3 regions of the Aromatoleum sp. genome follow, and region 2 is predicted to be linked to each of the others. Evidence: riboswitches for the same ligand, from Rfam matches in the RefSeq annotation. Region 2 holds a riboswitch; each other region holds the start of a gene.

Region 1 (7,166 bases), on a different contig from region 2:
CGACGGTGAGTTCGTGCCGTGCGTGCATTCGGTCGGCGCGCCGCTCGAGCCGGGCCAGGAGGACTCGCGCTGGCCGTGCAACCCCGACACGAAGTACATCGTGCATTTCCCCGAGACGCGCGAAATCTGGTCGTACGGCTCGGGCTACGGCGGCAACGCGCTGCTCGGCAAGAAGTGCTTCGCGCTGCGCATCGCCTCGACGATGGCGCGCGACGAAGGCTGGCTCGCCGAACACATGCTGATCCTCGGCGTCGAGTCGCCCGAAGGCGAGAAGACCTACGTCGCCGCGGCGTTCCCGTCGGCCTGCGGCAAGACGAACTTCGCGATGCTGATCCCGCCGAAGAGCTTCAACGGCTGGAAGATCACGACGATCGGCGACGACATCGCGTGGATCAAGCCGGGCAAGGACGGCAAGTTCTACGCGATCAACCCCGAAGCCGGCTTCTTCGGCGTCGCGCCGGGCACGTCCGAAAAGACGAACTACAACGCGATGGCGACGCTGAAGGAAAACATCATCTTCACGAACGTCGCGCTGACCGACGACGGCGACGTGTGGTGGGAAGGCATGAGCAAGGAAGCCCCGGCCCATCTGATCGACTGGCAGGGCAAGGAGTGGACGCCGGAAATCGCGAAGGAAACCGGCCGCAAGGCGGCGCACCCGAACTCGCGCTTCACCGCGCCGGCGTCGCAGTGCCCGTCGGTCGATCCGCAGTGGGAAGATCCGGCCGGGGTGCCGATCTCGGCGTTCATCTTCGGCGGCCGGCGCGCGACGACCGTGCCGCTCGTCTATGAAGCGTTCAACTGGAACTTCGGCGTCTACATGGCCGCGACGCTCGGTTCGGAGACGACCGCGGCCGCGTTCGGCGCGCAGGGCGTCGTGCGCCGCGACCCGTTCGCGATGCTGCCGTTCTGCGGCTACCACATGGGCGACTACTTCAACCACTGGCTGAAGATGGGCCACGTGGTCGAGGACACGCCGCGGATCTTCTGCGTGAACTGGTTCCGGATGAACGAGCGCGGCGAATTCATGTGGCCGGGCTTCGGCGAGAACATGCGCGTGCTGAAGTGGATCGTCGACCGCGTGCGCGGCCGCGTCGGCGGCAAGGAAACCGGCCTCGGCTGGATGCCGAAGTTCGAGGACATCGACTGGAGCGGCGCCGACGTCACGCGCGAGCAGTTCGACGCGCTGACGAGCGTCGACGCGCAAGCGTGGAAGAAGGAACTCGCGCTGCACAAGGAATGGTTCGACAAGCTGCAGGATCGCCTGCCGCGCGAGCTCGTGCTGAAGCGGGAACTGTTCGAACTGACGCTCGCCGTCTGAGGTCCGACCCGCTGCCGGGCGCTCGTCCGGCAGCCCGATCGAAAGCCGAAAGCGCCGACCCGTCGGCGCTTTTTCATTTTTGGCCTCACCCGCCCTTCGCGCGCCGTTCATCCGGACGTTGCCAGTGGAAGGAAACCCGATGACCTCGCACTTCGCCCGACGCCTCGCCGACATCCAGCCCTTTCACGTGATGGAGCTGCTGCGCCGCGCGCGCGAACTCGAGGCGCAAGGGCACGACATCATCCACATGGAGGTCGGCGAGCCGGACTTTCCGACCCCGCCGCCGATGATCGAGGCCGCAACCCGCTTTCTCGCGAGCGGCGACGTGCGTTACACCGCGGCGCTCGGCCTGCCGCGCCTGCGCGACGCGATCGCCCGCTTCTACCACGACCGTCTCAAAGCCGATGTGCCGCCCGAACGCATCGTCGTCACGCCGGGCGCGTCGGGCGCGCTGATTCTCGCGCTCGCGGCGACGACCGACCCGGGCGACGAATGGCTGCTACCCGATCCCGGCTATCCGTCGAACCGCCACATCGTACGCAGCTTCGAAGGCGTCGCCCGCGCGCTGCCGGTCGACCGAGCGACGCGCTTCCAGCCCACCCCCGTGCAGCTCGCCGCGGCCTGGTCGCCGCGCACGCGCGGCATCGTCGTCGCGAGCCCGTCGAACCCGACCGGCACCCTGCTCGACCCGTCCGAACTCGTCGCGCTGCGCGACACGGTGCGCGCGCGCGCGGGCACGCTGATCGTCGACGAAATCTATCAGGGGCTCACCTACGGCGTCGACTCGGCCACCGTGCTGCAGTCGGCCGACGACGTCTTCGTCGTGAACAGCTTCTCGAAGTATTTCGGCATGACCGGCTGGCGGCTCGGATGGCTCGTCGTGCCGGCCGGCTACGAGCGCGAAATCGAGAAGCTCGCGCAGCACTTCTTCATCTCGGCATCGACACCCGCCCAGCACGCGGCGCTCGCCGCGTTCGCGCCGGCGACGATCGAGCTTCTCGAAGCCCGCCGCAAGGAATTCGCGGTGCGCCGCGACACGCTGCTGCCGGCCCTGCGCGAACTCGGCTTCGTCGTCGCGGCCGAGCCGCAGGGCGCGTTCTACATCTACGCCGACGTGTCGCGCCTCGCCGACGACAGCGCCGCCCTCGCCCATCGCCTGATCGAGGAGGCCGGCGTCGCCGCGACCCCCGGCTTGGACTTCGGCGATCACGAGTCGCGCCGGCACCTCAGGATCGCCTATACGACGCGCGCCGAGCGGCTGCTCGAAGCCGCCGAACGGATCGAAGGGCTCCGCCTGTCGCGCTGAGCGCGCGGGCGCCGCGCAGCCCGTACACAAAAACCGGCCGCCTCGCGGCGGCCCGGCTGCGAAAACGCCGATCAGGCGTCGGTCGCGCTCGGCAGGTCGCGGCCCGCCGCAGTGAGCAGCCGGCGTTTCATCGCCAACACCTTGTTCGCGTAGCGCGCCTGCGGATCGCTGCGCGCGCCGCCGTAGTACTGCAGCGCCGCCTGCAGGCTGCCGAAGCGGCGCAGGCCTTCGGCGAGCACCTGCGTGCCGACGCGCACGTTGATCTGCGGGTCGAACAGCGGATTTCTCCCGCGCACGTCCCCGATCTTGTCCATGTGGTAGCGCGGAATCACCTGCATCAGCCCTTGCGCGCCCATGCTGCTGACGGCGACCGGATTGAAGCTCGACTCGATCGCCATCATCGCGACGATCAGCAGCGGATCGATCCCGGAACTGCGGCCATGATGCTCGGCGGCGGCGAGCACCGGGTCGAGCATCTTCGTCGGCACGTTGTAGCGCCCCGCGACGTAGTCGCGCACGCGCCGCATTTCGGACGAGAGTACTTCCTCGACGATCGCGGTGCGCCGGACGGGCTCCTGCACGACCGGGACCGCCACCGCGGCGACGGCTTCGCTCGTCGCGCCGCTTTCGGTCACCCCGAGGTCCGCAAACGCGACTGGTTCATGTTCTAGATAGCCGGTACCCAGCCATCCCGCTACGAGCATGCCCGCCACCACCATCGACGCCTGGGCAAAATGAGTGACGACGTCGGACGTGGTTCGCTTCCGCCGATCACGAGTTGCGTTGACCATGGTTCCTCCGTGCTGTGATCGGACACATCGATCTCCCGCAGCGCCAAAAAACGGCGTGACGGTGCCCTTGGTCGTGCTTGGGCTGGGAACCGGCGCGGCAGGAATGCCGACACCGGATATCGACGTACTCGGTCTTCAGTGGTCGTTGAGGCAAGCCGACGCAACTTGACGACGTGCCCCCGCGGTGCGCGCGGCCATGCTGTTCTGCGCCGTCCTCCCTGTGGAAAGACTCGGCGCCGCACCTTATCAATTCAATCGAATCAAGACGTTGCTGCTAGCTATTGCGACGCAGCAACGCCTGCAATGTATTTAGAGGAACCTGCCCTGTCAACGCGCGCAGGGCAAGCTCGGGTCCTGCCGGGGGGGAATTCGCGCCGCAACGCGTTGGCCGGCGCGGATTTGGCCTTTTGTGAGGAAATGTAGATTCCAACGCCAAAGGAGGGTTTTCGGGCTTGACGCGGCGTGATTTCCGCGAGCGAACTAACCCATCCAGGGTATCGCGGCACACCGCAGCAATACTTTCCCGGTCCATGCGGCCCCCGTCCGGGGCGGCCGGAAGCGCGGGGGTCCTTACCGCTCCCGCAGCCAGTTTTCCGCAAATCGCTGCGCAGGTCCGATGAACGCAAAAAAATCCGTCTCGAAGCCCGCGTAATCGCCGACCAGCTCGGCGCCGCTGCCCCGCAGGAGGTTTTCCCGGCGCAACCGCAAGCCGATGCGGTCGAGCGCGAGCGCGGTGCTCTCGGCCGAGCGGTACGAAGCGAGCCAGTCGGCGTCGCGCATCCGCGGCAGGATTTCGAGCAGCCGGGGCGGCAGCAGCGCGGCGTTCACGTCCATCAGCCGATACATCCGCGACGTGAAGGCATCGAGCGGCTCGGCACGGAAGCGGCTCCAGTGCAGCGCGAGAAAATGGTCGTAGACCATGTCGACGATCACCCCGGCGACGCGGCGGCGCGGCGGGGATACGCGCGCGCGGCTGCGCGCGAAAGCCGCTTCGGTTTCGGCGAACACGTCGATCAGGCGGTGCAGTTTCACCCCTGCCGCGACCTCGGCCGGCAGCCCTGCGGGCAACGGCCCCTTCACGAAATCGCCGATCAGCCCGCCGAGCTGGTCGGCAGGCGAATCGCCGGCGAGAAAGGCATGCGCGAGAAAGTTCATCGGAGAGGGGCGGGTCGAAAGCTTGCAGGACAGACGGCAGCGGGCCGCGGGAGTTTCAGAGCGTCGTCCCGCGCCGTCGCCGCCGCATCCTCATCGCCCGCGCTCCTGTGCAATCCGCGCGACTTCGGCATGGCGGAAACAGCCGACCGGGTGATCATTGACCATGCCGACCGCCTGCATGAACGCATAGCAGATCGTGCTGCCGACGAATTTGAACCCCCGCGAACGCAGTGCCTTGCTCATCGCGTCGGATGTCGGCGTCGAAACCGGCACGTCTGCGAGCGATGCGAACGCGTTCGCGAGCTGGCGCCCGCCCGTGAAGCCCCACAACCACGCGACCGGGTCGATGCCGGCCTCGCGCAGCGCAAGCCACGCGCGGGCGTTGCCGATCGCGGCGTCGACCTTCGCGCGGTTGCGGATGATGCCCGCGTCCGTGAGAAGTTCGGCCTTCTTCGCGTCGTCGTAGCGCGCAATGCGTGCCGGATCGAAGCCGTCGAAGACTTCGCGGTAGCGCGCGCGCTTCTTTAGCACCGTGATCCACGACAGCCCCGCCTGTGCGCCTTCGAGCAGCAGATATTCGAAGAGCGTCCGCTCCTCATCGACCGGCACGCCCCACTCGGTGTCGTGATAGGTGCGATAGAGCGGGTCGGAGCCGGCCCACGCGCAGCGCCGCGACGGACCGCCGCCGGTATCCAGGAGGGTGTCTTCGAGCAAAGCGCGTCCAGATCGGGACGGGACAGGCGGGAGTTTATCCCCAACACGGCCGGGCATTCTCCCGCGTCCGCCGGCGGGACCCGGGCGAGGCACTGCCGCCCCCACGTCCCGCCGCACGATCAGCGGCTCGCCGCGCTGGCCTCGGCCTGTGCTTCCCGCACGGACTGCATCAGCGCCGCGCCCGGCTCGTCTGCCGGTCCTTGCCAGCGGTCGAAATGCAACAGCTCTTCGAGCGGCCGCCGCGCAATCCAGCCGGCGGATTCGAGCTCCGGCTTGCGGTAGAAATGGCTCACGTAGCCGATGCACAGATACGCGATCGGCACGATGTTGCGCGGGATGCCGAGCGCTTCCCGCAGCGCGTCCTGATGGAAGATGCTGACCCAGCCGACGCCCAGGCCTTCAGCGCGCGCGGCGAGCCACAGGTTCTGCACCGCGCAGACGCTGCTGTAGACGTCCATCGTCTTGATATGCGTGCGCCCGACGACGACCGGCCCGTTGCGGTCGCGATCGCAGGTGATGCAGAGGTTGACCGGGGCTTCGAGGATGCCTTCGAGCTTCAGGCTGCGATAGGTGTCGCGCTTGTCGCCTTCGAACATCAGCGCCGCTTCCGCGTGCGCGGTGCGGAAAGCGTCATGCACCCGCCCCTTGACCTCGGGCGAGCGCACGACGATGAAGTCCCACGGCTGCATGAAGCCGACCGACGGCGCGTGGTGCGCGGCGCTGAGCACGCGCGCGAGCATGTCGTCGGGAATCGGCTGCGGCATGAATTGTCCGCGGACGTCGCGGCGCGTATAGATCGCGCGGTAGACGGCCGCCTTCTCGTCGTCGCTGAACGAGGGCCGGTGCTGCGTGTCCTGCGTGGAGCTGCTCATGGATAGTCCCCTTGTGATAGAGCAGTCGGGCGCCGCGGTCCAGGCGGCTGCCAATTGGTCTCGAGGCCGGTCTTCCGACTGAGGCTCGACTCGTCCGGGCGCCTTCCCGGCTTTCGCCAGTGGCTGACGCCTGCCCGGACGATCCTCATCACGGCGCTGGGCACGCGGCGGAATCGCACCGCCTTCCCGATTCTCCCGCGCGGGCGCGGGCACCTCGAAACGGTTGAAATGCTGGTCAACTTCCTTGTTCTTCCTGGTTCTTCCTGGTTCGCGTTCCGCGTGCGCCATCCGCTTCGACTTCCCTCGCGACTTGGTCTTCTCCTTCCGGGAAATCCCCGTCGCCGCATGCCCGTCATCACGCGCCGAACAAGCCGCGGCCGCGACCCGCTCCACGTCGAGCCGTCATGCCTTTGGCTCCGCCCGCGGATGCACCGCGGTGCAGCCGACATGCGGCGCGTGCTGCGGCTGCTCGACCGCCTCCGGCGCAAACCACGCGAGCCGCGGGTAGAGGCCGACGACGTCGCCGACGATCGTCAGCGCCGGCGGCCGGATGTCGGCGTCGCGCACGATGTCGGCGAGCGTCGCGAGTGTGCCGGTCGCGACGCGCTGCGCCTGCGTCGTGCCGCGCTCGACGACGCCGGCCGGCGTCGTCGCCGGCAGGCCGTGCGCGATCAGTTGCCGGCAGATCTCCGCGAGCCGCGAAATGCCCATGTAGACGACGAGCGTCTGCCCGGGCCGCGCGAGCATCGGCCAGTCGAGATCGAGCGCGCTGTCCTTCAGAAAGCCGGTCGTGAAGATCACCGATCGCGCGTGGTCGCGATGCGTCAGCGGAATGCCCGCGTACGCGGCGATCCCGGCCGCGGCGGTGACGCCGGGAACGACCTCGACGGTGACGCCCGCCGCGACGAGTACCTCCATCTCCTCGCCGCCGCGGCCGAAGATGAACGGGTCGCCGCCCTTGAGCCGCACGACGCGCTTGCCCGCCCGCGCGAGGCGCACGAGCAGGC
Region 2 (7,166 bases):
AGAAGTTTCCGCGCTCTCCGACCTTGACGTTGAACCCCGCGACGACGTTATGACGCGGGACGCCCGGCAGTTCCTGGCCGTCGAACGCGCCGTTGCCCGAATCCTCGCGGTCAATCATCGCCCGCGTCCAGGTGTAGTTGACCAGCACGGTCAGCCCTGGCGTCACCATCCACGAATCCTGCGCCTCGAGGCCATATTTGTGCGAGCGGTCGATATTGGTGTTGAAGCTCGTCAAGAAATTGCCGGAGTCGAAGAAGTAGATCTCGTCCTCGAGTTTGGCGTGGAACGCCGCGACCTTCAGACGATTGACCGACGTGACGTGGTTCATACCGAGCGTGAGGGTGCGCACCTTCGCGGGCTCGATGAACGCGTTGAACCGCACGATGCTCGGAAACACCGAGAAGTCCGCCTGGAAGAAGCGGTCGATGTCCGGCGCCTGGAAGGCGCGGTTGTAGTTGCCGAACACCGACAGCGCGCTGTCGACGCGGTAGTTCGCGCCGATGTCCCACGACGTCAGGTCTTCGTCGTCCTTGAGGCGATTACCGGCGTCAGGCTCGAACTCGTACTCGACACGCTCGCGACGGGCGCCGGCGGAGAGGGTCAGATCCCCCAACTCGTACTGCCCTTGGACAAATCCGCCGAGATTGCGCTTCGTCGTGTCGTTGTCGCTTCCCTTGCGCACGCCGTCGAAGGACTGCACTCCGGCCGTGAGCGAGAACACATCGCCGAGGTACTGCAGCGAAATTTCATCCGACAGGTAGCGGTAGTCGGACTTGAAGTCGAACTGCACGAATTCCGACATCTTGTCTTCGTCGCTGTGGCGGGCCGCCAACCGCACCGACGACGTCAGGTCGTACTCGGCACCTACACCCCAGTAGTCGGTCTCGTACTTTTGATGCGTATAGGGCGTCGGATTGCCGAAGAAGTCCGGTTTCGCAGCAAACGTCGCCGGGTCGTCCTTGAACTGGGCGAGTGTCAGCGAATCGGGAAAGCGGGTGTCGATGCGCGAACTGCCGGCGTCGAAACTCAGCTTCAGCCCATCCGCGGGCTTCCCGGAGGCACCGACGCGCCAGCTTTCTGCGTCGGATTCGTCGCGATGCCCGGTCGAATCCTTGTCGCTGAACCCGCCATGCTCGCTGTGGTCGACGGTCGCCGACAATGCGAAGCGGTCGCGCACGAGACCGGCGCTCCCGGTCGCCCCGATCGCGTCGTAATTGCCCGCGTTCACCTCGATGCTCGCGCCGGGGCGCGGCTTCGTGTAGATCTGGATTGTCCCCGCGGTCGCGCCGTCACCGTAGATCACCGAGCCGCTGCCTTTCGCGATCTCGATGCGGTCGATATCGGCCAGCGGGATGGCGCCGAGCAGTTGCGGCACGATGTCGATGTTATTGAGGCGCCGTCCGTCCAGGGAAATTACGACGTTCTGGAAGCCGTCGGAGGCGCCATAGCCGCGCATGTTGATGCTCGGGGTGTAGCGGTTGCCGAAATACGGCCCCACCTGGATCGACGTCTGCTGCGCCAGGTAGTCGACGAGCGTGGTCGCGCCGGAGCGTTCGATGTCGCTGCGGCGATGGACTTCGGACGCGTAGGTTGCGGCAACGTCGGGCGTGTCGATGCGCGTCGCGGACACGATCACCGTTTCACCGCTCGCGTCGGCGGCCTGCACGGCGGTCGCGAATGCAAGCGGAAAAGCAGCAGCAACCGCGACGGCCGTCGCGGACAGGCGGATGTTCATCGGGATTCTCCCTGTGCCGCGGCAGCGTCCCCGCTTACCGTGGCGATGTTTCACGAGTCAGCGCCCATCGGGGAGCACGATGCGAGCACGGAAAAAGCGCGCTTCGCCGCCACCCCGCGGCACTTCAGCCAATTCGCGTTCGGGCCGGTATCCGGACTCGTGGGCTGGCCGGCGTTCCGGATGGAACTGCCGGACCGGTCGCATCGCCTTCCCGGACTCGTCGTCCAGTGGCGGTTGGATGCGCCTTGCGTCCACTTACCGTTGCGGGGGCAGCGCAGGCATTGCGTCACGCTTCGAGAGCGCTCGCGCACCTGTTTCCCGTTTAACCTTCCGGCGAGACTCGCCTTCGGGCACCTGAAACACGTCGCATCCGAAACCCGGATGCGGGCGTGGATAATAGCGTTTTCCACGACTTCCTGCAGCGCGAAATCCGCGCGGATCCCCACGACATGTCCGCCCACCTGATCCTCGGCGGCGCCCGCTCGGGCAAGAGCCGCCTCGCCGAGACGCTCGCGCAAGACAGCGGCCTGCCGGTGACCGTCATCGCCACCGCCGAAGCCCTCGACCCCGAAATGGCCGAACGCATCCGCCGCCACCGCGAAGACCGCCCCGCGGCATGGCGCGTCGTCGAGACGCCCGTCGCGCTCGCGCAGGCGCTGCGCGACGAAGCGCACGAAGGGCGCTGCGTGATCGTCGATTGCGTGACGCTGTGGCTGATGAACCTGATGGTCGGCGCCGAGTTGCTGCCCGCGCCGCTCGACGCGCACCACCTGCCGCGCTTCCTCGCCGAGCGCACCGCCCTGCTCGACTGCGTGCTGCAGCTGCCGGGGCCGATCCTGCTGGTCGCGAACGAAGTCGGCCTCGGCCTCGTCCCGGAGACGCCACTCGGCCGGCTGTTCCGCGACGAAGCCGGACGGATGAATCAGGCGCTGGCCGGCCTTTGCGAGAAAGTCACCTTCGTCGCCGCGGGGCTTCCGCTGGCGCTGAAGGGCTGAGCCGCGGGCTTCCCGGCACCGCCGCGAACGGCAAGACGCGCCGCGCCGCCGTGCTACCATCACCGCCCTTCAGGACAACGTCACACTCCCCGATGGACTTCGACATCCGCCCTCCCGCGACCGAACTCGCGGCCGCGCTGCAGCACCGCATCGACCGCAAGACCAAGCCGCACGGCGCGCTCGGGCGCCTCGAAGCGCTCGCGCTGCAGATCGGCCTCGCGCAGCAGACGCTGAATCCGCAGATCCGCCAGCCGCACGTCGCGGTCTTCGCCGGCGATCACGGCGCGGCGCGCGCGGGGGTCTCCGCGTTCCCGCAGGAAGTGACGTGGCAGATGGTTGAGAACTTTCTCGCCGGCGGCGCGGCGATCAACGTGTTCTGCCGGCAGATGGGGCTCGATCTGACCATCGTCGACGCGGGCGTCAACCACGATTTCGGCCGCCGTCCGGGCCTCGTCGACGCGAAGGTCGCGAACGGCACGGCGAATTATCTCGAAGCGCCGGCGATGAGCGCGGACCAGTGCCGCGCGGCCGTCGCTCGCGGTCGCGACCTCGCGCATGCGCTCGCGGCGAACGGCTGCAATCTCGTCGGCTTCGGCGAAATGGGGATCGGCAACACGGCGTCTGCGACGCTGCTCACCTGCTGCCTAGCGGGCGCGGACCTGCGCACCGCAACGGGCCGCGGCACCGGGCTCGACGACGCCGGCGTGAGCCGCAAGCAGAAGCTCCTCGGCGAAGCGCTCGCGCGCGGCGGCCGGATTTCGGAGCCGCTCGCCGCGCTCGCCGAATACGGTGGCTTCGAGATCGCAATGATGGTCGGCGCGATGCTCGGTGCCGCGGAAAAACGCATGGTCCTGCTGATCGACGGCTTCATCGTCACGTCGGCGCTGCTCGTCGCGCACGCGATCGCGCCGCAGATCCTGCCCTATTGCGTGTTCGCGCATCGCTCGAAGGAGCAGGGCCACGCGGTCCAGCTCGAGCACCTCGGCGTCGACGCGCTGATGGATCTCGACCTGCGCCTCGGCGAAGGCACCGGCGCCGCGCTCGCATTCCCGCTCGTGCAGGCCGCGGTGAATTTCCTCAACGACATGGCGAGCTTCGATTCGGCCCGCGTCGACGGTCAGCTGGAGCCGGGCCGGTGAGCGTGCGACGCGAATGCCGCCGCGCTCGCGCAAGCCGATGAACGCGCTGCGCTACCAGCTCGAACTCTTCTTCACCGCGCTCGGTTTCTTCACGCGGCTGCCGGTCCCGACGTGGGTGCCGTGGTCGCCGGAGCGGCTCAATCACGCGGCACGCTACTTTCCGCTCGTCGGCTGGCTCGTCGGCGGCCTCGGGGCGGCGAGCTACCTCGCGCTCGCGCAGGTCCTGCCGCCGACGCTCGCGGTGCTGCTGTCGATGGCGGCGACGATCCGCGCGACCGGCGCGTTCCACGAGGACGGCTGGGCGGATGCGTGCGACGGCCTGGGCGGCGGGTGGGACAAGGTCCAGGTGCTGACGATCATGAAGGACTCGCGCATCGGCAGTTACGGGACGGTCGGCCTCGTGCTGATACTGCTCGCGAAGGCCGCGGCGCTCGTCGAACTCGCCGGCGCGGGCGACCTGAAGGTCGCGGCCGCGCTGCTCGTCGCGCACCCGCTGTCGCGGCTCGCGTCGACGAGCCTGATCCACCTGATGGAATACGTCCGCGAGGACGAAAGCTCGAAGTCGAAACCGCTAGCGCGGCGGCTGTCGGCCGCCGAACTCGCGACCGCGACGCTCTTCGGCCTCGCCCCGCTCGCATTGCTCGCGCCGCTCGAAGCGGCGGCTGGGCTCGTCGCGACGTTCGCGGTCACCGCCTGGGCCGCGCGCGTGTTCCTGCGCCGCCTCGGCGGCTACACCGGCGACTGCCTCGGCGCCGCGCAGCAGGGCAGCGAACTCGCCTGTTACCTCGGCATCCTCGTCGCATGGAACTTCACCTGATCCGCCATCCGCGACCGGACGTCGCCGCCGGCGTCTGCTACGGGCAGGCCGACGTCGGCGTCGCCGAATGCGTCGCGACGGTCGCCGCGCGGTTGCGGCCGCTGCTCCCGGCGGGCTACGCGCTGCACGCGAGCCCGCTCGCCCGGGCGCGGCTGCTCGCGGCCGAACTCGGCGCACCGGTCCTCGATGAGCGGCTCCGCGAGATACACTTCGGCGAATGGGAACTGCGGCCGTACGCCGAGATCGGCGCGGCGATCGACGCCTGGGCGAGCGCGCCGCTCGACTTCCGGGCGCCGGGCGGCGAATCCGCGCGGCAGATGGCGGCGCGGGTGCTCGACTGGCTCGGCGAAGTCGTCGATGGCCGCTCCGGCGAGCCGGTCGTCGTCGTCGCCCACGGCGGCCCGCTGCGCGCGATCGCCGGTCACCTGCTCGGTCTGCCCGCCGAGCGCTGGCTCGGGCTCGACTTCGCGTGCGGCCACGCGACCCGGCTCGATGTCGAAGACTGGGGCGTCGCGCTGAAGTGGTTCAATCGCTGAGTTGCGCACCTGCGTCACGGCGGCTTCGGCCAATCCGCGCACCCGAAGAACGGCTGCGGGACGCGCACGCCGTCGCGTGAGAGCAGCGGGTTCGGTTTGCCCCGGGTGACGCCCATCGCGCACCCGGCCCGACCACGACGGACCGCGCCGCGACGCCGGCCGCTCGAAAACAGCGGTTCATGGGATAATCTTCGACTTTTCAGCACGCTGGTCACGCCTTCCGCCTCATGCCGCCCACCCTGCCCGACTTCTCGAACGGCCGCGTCCTCGTCGTCGGCGACGTCATGCTCGACCGCTACTGGCACGGTTCGACGACCCGCATCTCGCCCGAAGCGCCTGTCCCGGTGGTCAAGGTCGAGGCCGACGAGTTCCGCGCCGGCGGGGCCGGCAACGTCGCCCTCAACGTCGCATCGCTCGGCGCGAACGCCGAGCTCGTCGGGCTCGTCGGTCGCGATGAAGCCGCGCGGCTGCTGCACGAACGGCTCGAAGGCGGCGGCGTCGTCTGCCGGCTGCTCGAGGCGCCGCAGCATCCGACGATCACAAAGCTGCGCGTGATCAGTCGCCACCAGCAACTGATCCGGCTCGATTTCGAAGACAACTTCGCGATGCTCGAAAGCGCCGGCGTCGAGGAAGCGTTCCGCAACGCGGTCAGCGGGAGCGGCGCGATCGTGCTCTCCGATTACGGCAAGGGGACGCTCGCCGAAGTCGGCACGCTGATCCGCGTCGCGCGCGAACATCGCGTCGCAGTCGTGGTCGACCCGAAGGGCACGGATTTCGGCCGCTACGCCGGCGCGACGGTGATCACGCCGAACCTCAGCGAGTTCGAGGCGGTCGTCGGGCACTGCGTGGATGAAAGCGCGCTCGTGTCCCGCGGTGAGGCGCTGCGCGAGATGCTCGACCTCGAAGCCCTGCTCGTCACGCGCAGCGAGCGCGGTATGACGCTGCTGCAAAAGGGCGCGGAGCCGCTGAACCTACCGACGCAGGCGCGCGACGTGTTCGATGTCACCGGCGCGGGCGACACCGTCGTTGCCGTGCTGGGCGCGGGGCTCGCCTGCGGCCTGTCCCTGCCGGACGCGACCGCCTTCGCGAACCTCGCCGCCGGCGTCGTCGTCGGCAAGCTCGGGACCGCGACCGTCAACCTGGCCGAACTCGATCTCGCCCTGCATGCGGCGAGCGCAGTCCGCCCGGCCGAACCGCGCGCGTAACGCGGACGTATTCAGGAGGGAAATGATGATCATCGTCACCGGCGGCGCCGGCTTCATCGGCAGCAACATCGTACAGGGCCTGAACGACCGCGGCCACCGCGACATCCTCGTCGTCGACGACCTCACCGACGGACGCAAGTGCCTGAACCTCGCGGACGCCGACATCCGCGACTACATGGACAAGGACGATTTCCTGCGCCGCATCGAGGCGAACGAGGAGTTCGGTCCGGTCGAAGCGATCTTCCACGAGGGAGCGTGCTCCTCGACGACGGAGTGGGACGGCCGCTTCGTGATGTCCGTGAACTACGAGTACACGAAGTCGCTGCTCGCGTGGGCACTCGCCCGCCGGGTGCCCTTCCTGTACGCGTCGTCGGCGTCGGTTTACGGCATGGGCCCGACGTTCCGCGAGTCGCGCGAGTTCGAGCGCCCGCTCAACATGTACGCGTACTCGAAGTTCCTGTTCGACTGCCACCTGCGCACGCTCGCGCCGCGGATCGACAGCCAGGTCGCGGGCCTGCGCTACTTCAACGTGTATGGGCCGCGCGAGCAGCACAAGGGCAGCATGGCGAGCGTCGCGTACCACTTCCACAACCAGCTCAACGAGAGCGGACGGCTGCGTCTCTTCGAGGGGGCGGACGGCTACGGCCCGGGCGAGCAGCAGCGCGACTTCATCCACGTCGACGACGTCGTCGCGGTCAATCTGTGGCTGCTCGACAACCCGGGCGTGCGCGGCATCTTC
Region 3 (7,166 bases), on a different contig from region 2:
TCCGGCCGGGCCCCGATACGCGGTTCGCGTCACGTCACCTTGAAGCGGCCGACGTCCTGCAACAGGCCGCCGGCGAGGGTTTCGAGGCGGTCGGCGACACGATGGCTCTCGGCAGCGACCGACGTGTTCTCGTCGGTCATCTGCGCGATCGTCTCGACGTTGCGCGCGATCTCGGCCGACGCGGCGCTTTGCTCGCGCAGCGCGTCCGAGATTTCCGCGACGGTTTCCACCACGCGCCCGGCCTCGTCCTGGATTCGTGCCATCGCCTCCCCGGCGCGCTCCGCTCGCACGACCCCGGCATTGACTCGCTCGACCCCGAGCTGCATGCCCTCGACCGCGTCGCGCGAACCCTTCTGGATCGCCTCCACCGTCTGCGCGATCTGCAGCGTCGATTGCGTCGTCCGCTCGGCGAGCTTGCGCACTTCGTCGGCGACGACAGCGAATCCCCGCCCCTGCTCGCCGGCCCGCGCGGCTTCGATCGCCGCATTCAGCGCGAGCAGGTTCGTCTGGTCGGCGATCTCCTTGATCACCGCGACGATCGACGAAATCTGCCCCGAACTGCGGCCCAGCTCCTCGATCGTCTGCGCCGACTGCGCGACCGACGCGGCGATTTCTCGGATTTCCGCGACGACCGCAGCGACGATCTCGCCTCCTTCACGGGAGAGCGTGCCCGATCGGCGCGCAAGCTCATCGGCGCTGCCGGCATTGCCGGCGATATGGCTGATGCCCACGGTCATCTGCTCGACCGCGGCGGCCATGCTTGCCGCGGCTTCGCTCTGATTCTGCGATGCGGCATCGATCTGCTTCGACGACGACGCCATGCCGCGCGCCGCGTCGGCAACTTCGCCGGAGTTGCCCTGGATCTTGGCGATCAGCGCACACATCTCGCCCGCCATGCCGTTGAAGCTGTCCGCAACCTGGCGCAGTTCGTCCCGCGCCTTCAGCTCGATCCGCGTCGTGAGGTCTCCCCCGGCGAAACGTTCGCTGCCTCGCGACAGGCCGCGGATGCTCGCGATGATCGACGCGTAGGCGCCGATCGCCAGGTAGACGATCGCCGCGACGACGAAGGCAACGACCGCGATGTTGAAGCGCAGCACGTCCTCGGCGCGCTCGATGCGCTGATGCAGGAGCTCGTCGAGGGTCGGCAGCAGCACGTCGTACATCTGCGCGTAACCGACGTCGATCGCAGCGGTCGCCATGTCGAAGTACGTGCTCGACAGCGTGCTGTAGAGATCGCCTGCCCCGATTTCGTCGACGACTTGCTGGACGGCGCCCAGTTTCTCGTTCAAGGCGGCGAGCGTCGCTTCCAGCCTCGGCCGCAGCTCCGGACGCTGCGCGACGATCTTCGCCGTGTTCACTTCGACTTCACGTACCGCGGCGCGCACTTCCGCCGACGACACGCGCAAATCGAAGCGCGCGTTTTCGTCGGCCTCCGATCCCGCCAGAAGGGACGATCCCCGCGCCCGCAGGCGGCCGATGCGCTCGAGGAGATAGGGCATGCGCGCGATCGCCGTGGACATCAGGTAGAAGCTCTCCTGCTCCGGATCGAAGCTGAGCCCGTACGCGTCTGCGAATGCAATCTGGAAGGACAGCAGGCGCTCGATCATCTGCGTGTGCGCGGCGATACTTTCAGACGCCGTCCAGTCGAGGCCATCGCGCTTGATCCGGTCCCACTCGGTGCGGATCGAACTCCACGTTTCGCCGCTACGGTCGACGGTCGGCAACTTCGCCTCGAGCGCCGCCATCGCCGCGTCCACCTCGCGCTCCTTCGCCGCGCGCTGGTCGGTTATCACCTTCATGCCGCCGAGCAGTGACGCGGACATGCCGCGATGTTGCTGGGTAAGCTCGGCGACCTTCGACAACGGCCGCGACAGCGCCGACGCGACCAACTCGCGCCGCGTGCGGTCTATCGTGTCGTTGAGTTCGTTCGCCAGCGCCAGCATCAGGCTCGCGAACGCGATGAGGGTGCCGAGGCCGAGCAGACCGAACTTCATCGGATAACTCAGCCGATTCATCATCGCTGCGGCTGGCGCAAGGAATGTTTTCATCATCGGTTCCAGGTCAGGACAGTCGAGCGTCGCACGGCTTGTCGCCGCGACAAGTCGCGAACACGCCCGTGCGGGCGCACCGGAAGGTATAGAGAACGTAACCGTATGTAAGTGATCTAAATCAAGTCGCCGCCGAACATTGCGACGCCGTCATAGTGGGCGTCTCATTCCGCGGTGGACGACGCGCTGGCCAGAGGAAGCGGCAATCGCACTTTCGCGCAGCGTGCGGACGCGGGGCAGGCACCGGAGGCAGCCGTGGAGCCGTACTTTCGCACACGAGGACGGACGTTCTCGGCTTTGCCACTTCGCCCCGCAGCTCGGCCGAGATCGCCCCGCAAGGCTTATAATCGCGCTCTCTCGAAGGTGCCGCGGCAGATGCGCGCGGAGAATCGGGAAGCAGGTGAAACTCCTGCGCTGCCCCCGCAACGGTAGATGCGCGCTCGCGCAAAGCCCGGAGACCGGCCTTCGAACCACAAAGTGACTGCGTTGCGGGTGAGCCGCGCAGCACGCGCCTCGTGCCCGTGCCCGCCCGCGTTCGACGAACTTTCCGCGGATTTTGATCGGCTTGGCGGCTTCTCGATTCTTCTCGTTCGACAGCACACGCAGGGCGTCCTGGTTCCCCCGTCTGCATTGGGGATGGCTGGTCGCGGTCGCCGGCGCTCACGCCGCGGGTCTGTTCGCGCTGTCCACGCTCGGAAGCGGCACGCCGGCTCACCCGGCCGAGCCCGTCATGGTCGTCCGCCTGCTTGCGCCCGCGGGCCCTGCTCAGGTTCCGTCGCAGACCGACGCGGGCGTGAGCGAGCCCGATCGCGTGGCGCCCCCGGCGCACGACGACATTCCGTCGCCCCTGCCCCCCACACCCGCGCCGGATGCTTTCCCACCCGCTCGCGCTGCCTCTGCCCACGCCGCGCCGAAGTCCCCGAATCCGGCGCCCGCCAAGCTCGCGCCCCCCCCGACGCAGGCTCGCCGCCCCGATCCGCGGCGGGACAGACCGGCGCCGGTTGCCGTCGAAGAGAAGGCCAGTGACTCGCGCGATGACGGCCCGACGGCGGAGCCCGCTCCGGTCGCCCCAAGTCCTTCGGCAGCCGAGTCGGCCACGGTATCGGCCAGTCACAGTCCAAGGCACTCTGCCGCAGAGGCAGCCGCTTCTGCGCCCGTCGCCCGTGCATCGCAGGGCGCTTCGCTGCCGATTACGGAAGCGCGTTTCGACGCCGCCTACCTCAGCAACCCCGCGCCTACCTACCCGCGAATCTCGCGTCGCCGGGGAGAGGAAGGGCGCGTACTGCTGAGAGTCCGGGTGCTCGCCGATGGCGCCGCCGGGGTGGTGGAAATCGCCGAAGGGAGCGGACATCCACGTCTCGACGATGCGGCCCGCGAAACGGTGAAGAACTGGCGCTTCGTGCCCGCGAGCAAGGGCGAGGTGAAGATGGAGAGCTGGCTCAACGTGCCGATCGTCTTCCGCCTCGAAGACTGATTCGACCCCCGGCGCTCAGGCGGGCGAGTCGAACCCCGCGTCCTCGACCGCCTGCCGAAGTTGCGCGACCGATACGAGCGCCGGGTCGTAGTCGATCCGCGCCTGCCCCGTCTCAAGCGTCACCTCGGCGTCGCCGACCCCGGGTTGCGCCTTCAACGCTTCGGTGACGCTGCGCACGCAGCCGCCGCAGCTCATCCCCTCGACCTTGATCGTCGCTTCAGCCATCTCTCGAACCTCCTTCGAAGAAAACATTTATCGCCCCGGTTGCCACCGCTTCAGCAGCAAGGAATTGCCGAGCACCGACACCGAACTCATCGCCATCGCCGCAGCCGCGATCACCGGATTGAGTAAGCCGAACGCAGCGAGCGGGATGCCGAGCACGTTATAGATGAACGCGAAAAACAGGTTCTGCCGGATCTTCGCGAGCGTTGCCCGCGACAGGTCGATCGCGTCCGCGACGCCGTTGAGACTGTTTTTCACCAGCGTGATGTCGGCCGCCTCGACCGCGACGTCGGCACCGACGCCGATCGCGAACGACACATCGGCTGCAGCGAGCGCCGGCGCGTCATTGATGCCGTCGCCGGCCATGCCGACGCGCTCGCCGTTCGCCGCGAGCTTCTGGACGGCCGCCGCCTTGTCCCCCGGCAACACGCCCGCGCGCCAGTCGCGGATGCCGGTCTGTGTCGCGATCGCCGCCGCGGTCGCCTCGTGGTCTCCGGTCAGCATGACGACACGGAGCCCGCGCCCGTACAGTCGCGCGACCGCAGCAGCCGAATCGGGACGGACGCGGTCGGCGATGCCGATCAAGCCCGCGAACTGCCCGTCGACCGCGACGGCGACGAGCGTCTTCCCGGCAGCGGCGAGTTCAGGCGCGGCACCCGGGGGCACCGCTACCCCGCGTTCGGCGAGAAAAGCCGGCGTACCGAGCAGGATATCCCGGTTTTCGACCGCACCGCTCAGCCCCTTACCGGGAATAGCCGAAACCGCGTCCGCGGCCGCGATCGGCGCGCCGAGGCGCCGCGCCTCGGCGACGATCGCTGTCGCGATTGGGTGCCCGCTCGTCTGCTCGAGCGCGGCGGCAATCCCGAGGAGCGCGTCGCCACTCCAGCCGCAGGCGGAAACCACGTCGCTCACCGCCGGACTTCCTTCGGTCAGCGTACCCGTCTTGTCGATCGCGAGGACGCGGATCTTCTCGGCGAGTTCGAGCGCTTGCGCATTCTTGATCAGCATTCCGGCCAGCGCGCCCTGCCCCGTGCCGACCATGATCGCGGTCGGGGTCGCGAGGCCGAGCGCGCAGGGGCACGCGATCACGAGCACCGCGACAGCGCTCGTCAGCGCCTGCCCGAAATCCCCCGCGAACCACCACCACAGTACGAACGTCACGAATGCGATCCCGACGACGACCGGCACGAACACGGCGGATATCCGGTCGGCAAGCCTCTGGACCGGGGCCTTCGACCCCTGCGCCTGCTCGACCATCCGGATGATGCCCGCCAACAGCGTGTGTGCGCCGACACCCGTCGCGCGACACCGCAACACGCCTTCGCCGTTCAGCGTCGCGGCGAACACCGGCTCGCCATCGTGCTTATCGACCGGCATGCTCTCGCCAGTCAGCATCGCTTCGTTGAGCGCCGACCTTCCGGAAACGATCTCGCCGTCGACCGGCACCGAATCGCCCGGTCGGACGACGAATACGTCGCCCGGCTGCAGCGTTTCGACGGGCACCGCCACGATGTCTCCGTAGCGTTCCACGAAAGCCTGCCGCGGCTGCAGACGCAACAGCGCGTCGAGTGCCGCCGTCGTCCGCGCCTTGGCACGTGCCTCCATCAGCTTGCCGAGCAGGATCAGCGTGACGATCATGGCGGACGCCTCGAAATAGACGTGCAGATCGTGCCGACCGAGCAAGGTGACTACCGCGCTGTAGCCCCAGGCCATGCTCGTGCCGAGCACGATCAGCACGTCCATGTTCGCTCCGCCGCCCCGCAGCGCCGACCACGCGCCGCGATAAAACCGCGCGCCGATCCAGAACTGCACCGGCGACGCGAGGATCAGTTGCAGCCAGCGCGGAATGATTTCGTGCGGTGCGTCGGCAGTCCATCCCGCGCCGAACATCGCTGGCATCTGGGCCGCGAGCGGCAGCGTCAGCAGCGCGGCGATCCAGAAGCGGTGGAGTTCCGCCTTCCAACTCGCGGCCTGCCGCTGGCGCTGCTGTTCCCGGGCCGCGATACCCGTTTCCGCGGCGCCGAACCCGGCCCGTTGCACTGCCTGCTTGATCGCGTCGGGCACGGAAAGACCGGGCCGGTAACGCAAGCTCGCCCGCTCCGTCGCGAAATTCACCGTCGCCTCGACGCCCGGCAAGCGGTTCAGTAATTTCTCGAGACGCGTGGCGCACGCCGCACACGTCATCCCCGAGACCGCGAGTTCCAGCGACACGGTCGGGACCTCGAATCCCGCCCGCTCGATCGCCGCGACCGCTGCCCCCGGGCCGCCGCTCCCCTCGGAAAAACTGACACGCGCCTTCTCGGCAGCGAGGTTCACCGTCGCACTGACGCCCGGAAGGCGGTTCAACACCTTCTCGATGCGAGTCGCGCACGCAGCGCAGGTCATGCCTGAAATAGGCAATTCGACCGGAACCGGCACGGCCTTCGTCGCAACACTCGTCATCTGCGGCCTCCCGGAGACTGTTACTGGGACAAACGTCGCGGTGAGGCATTCCGCCGGACGCGACTTGCGAACCTTCCAAGATCAGGGCAGTCTAGACTCTGTACTCAAGTACGGAGTCAACCCCAATGAACGGCATCACGATTGGCACTCTCGCTCGGTCCGCCGGTGTCGGAGTCGAAACCGTCCGCTACTACCAGCGGCGCGGCCTTCTGCCCGAATCGGCCGGCAGGAAAGGCGCATTCCGCGTTTACGGTGACGCCGAGCTCGCCCGCCTGCGATCCATCCGTCGTGCGCAAACCCTCGGATTCAGCCTCGACGAAATCGCCGATCTCCTGGCCCTCGATCACGAACGCGACCGCGAAAACGCGCGGGCCCTCGCGAGATCGAAAATCGCCAGCGTCGAGGAACGGATCCGGCAACTGGAAGACGTGCGCAGCGCGCTGCAAGAGCTCGTCGACTGCTGCGGACACACCGAGGCACCCGCGCCCTGCCCCATCCTGCGCGCGCTCGGCGGCGAACCCCGCGAGAGCGAATCGGATTCAAACCCGGCATCAACGAGACCGACGCTCCGAAAGCAACCCGCCTCCACCGCACGGGCCGGATAGCGAGGACGGGCGGTTCCATCCGCGAAGTCAAGAGCGCCGGTTCGAACCTGAGCTCCTTCGGCTCGGGCGGAACGCGCTGACGCGCGCCTGTTCACCGCTCTCCAGCCCCGTCTCGGTCCAAGCTCTTGGCAAGCGCTATTGGCTTGCCCGGCTCAGACGACGCATACCACGCCGCTCCACAGGTGACCGCCGAGCGTCGGCGCCTGGACGAGTCCGAACACGCCGAAACCGAGCACGAGCAAACCTGCGACGAAGCGCACGCGGTAGTTTCGCGTGATATCTCGAAAGCGCTTGAACAGCATTCCGGCGAGCATCAGGTTCGGCAGCGTTCCGAGTCCGAAAGCGAGCATCAGTCCGGCACCGCGGACCGACGAT

Evidence for each region. Region 2 has a riboswitch for cobalamin ahead of V6M37_RS18425 (TonB-dependent receptor). Riboswitches for the same ligand answer to the same signal wherever they lie in the genome.
Region 1: linked by a shared signal. The riboswitch ahead of bluB (5,6-dimethylbenzimidazole synthase) and the one ahead of V6M37_RS18425 (TonB-dependent receptor) in region 2 are both predicted to bind cobalamin.
Region 3: linked by a shared signal. The riboswitch ahead of V6M37_RS04110 (energy transducer TonB) and the one ahead of V6M37_RS18425 (TonB-dependent receptor) in region 2 are both predicted to bind cobalamin.

Annotation. Positions count from the first base shown of each region.
Region 1 covers NZ_JAKFEF010000007.1:151-7,316, reverse strand. The annotation lists gene V6M37_RS01315 (phosphoenolpyruvate carboxykinase (GTP)) at 1-1,321, shown strand, start outside; gene V6M37_RS01310 (pyridoxal phosphate-dependent aminotransferase) at 1,461-2,627, shown strand; gene V6M37_RS01305 (transglycosylase SLT domain-containing protein) at 2,699-3,418, opposite strand; gene V6M37_RS01300 (acyl carrier protein phosphodiesterase) at 3,989-4,573, opposite strand; gene V6M37_RS01295 (DNA-3-methyladenine glycosylase I) at 4,664-5,287, opposite strand; gene bluB (5,6-dimethylbenzimidazole synthase) at 5,407-6,159, opposite strand; cobalamin riboswitch at 6,207-6,391, opposite strand; partial or broken gene cobA (uroporphyrinogen-III C-methyltransferase) at 6,562-7,166, opposite strand, start outside.
Region 2 covers NZ_JAKFEF010000085.1:51,870-59,035, reverse strand. The annotation lists gene V6M37_RS18425 (TonB-dependent receptor) at 1-1,735, opposite strand, end outside; cobalamin riboswitch at 1,861-2,109, opposite strand; gene cobU (bifunctional adenosylcobinamide kinase/adenosylcobinamide-phosphate guanylyltransferase) at 2,185-2,730, shown strand; gene cobT (nicotinate-nucleotide--dimethylbenzimidazole phosphoribosyltransferase) at 2,823-3,869, shown strand; gene V6M37_RS18410 (adenosylcobinamide-GDP ribazoletransferase) at 3,916-4,686, shown strand; gene cobC (alpha-ribazole phosphatase family protein) at 4,671-5,222, shown strand; gene rfaE1 (D-glycero-beta-D-manno-heptose-7-phosphate kinase) at 5,450-6,427, shown strand; gene rfaD (ADP-glyceromanno-heptose 6-epimerase) at 6,453-7,166, shown strand, end outside.
Region 3 covers NZ_JAKFEF010000017.1:37,772-44,937, forward strand. The annotation lists gene V6M37_RS04105 (methyl-accepting chemotaxis protein) at 30-2,048, opposite strand; cobalamin riboswitch at 2,393-2,529, shown strand; gene V6M37_RS04110 (energy transducer TonB) at 2,779-3,522, shown strand; gene V6M37_RS04115 (heavy-metal-associated domain-containing protein) at 3,538-3,747, opposite strand; gene V6M37_RS04120 (heavy metal translocating P-type ATPase) at 3,775-6,186, opposite strand; gene V6M37_RS04125 (MerR family transcriptional regulator) at 6,312-6,791, shown strand; gene V6M37_RS04130 (sulfite exporter TauE/SafE family protein) at 6,944-7,166, opposite strand, start outside.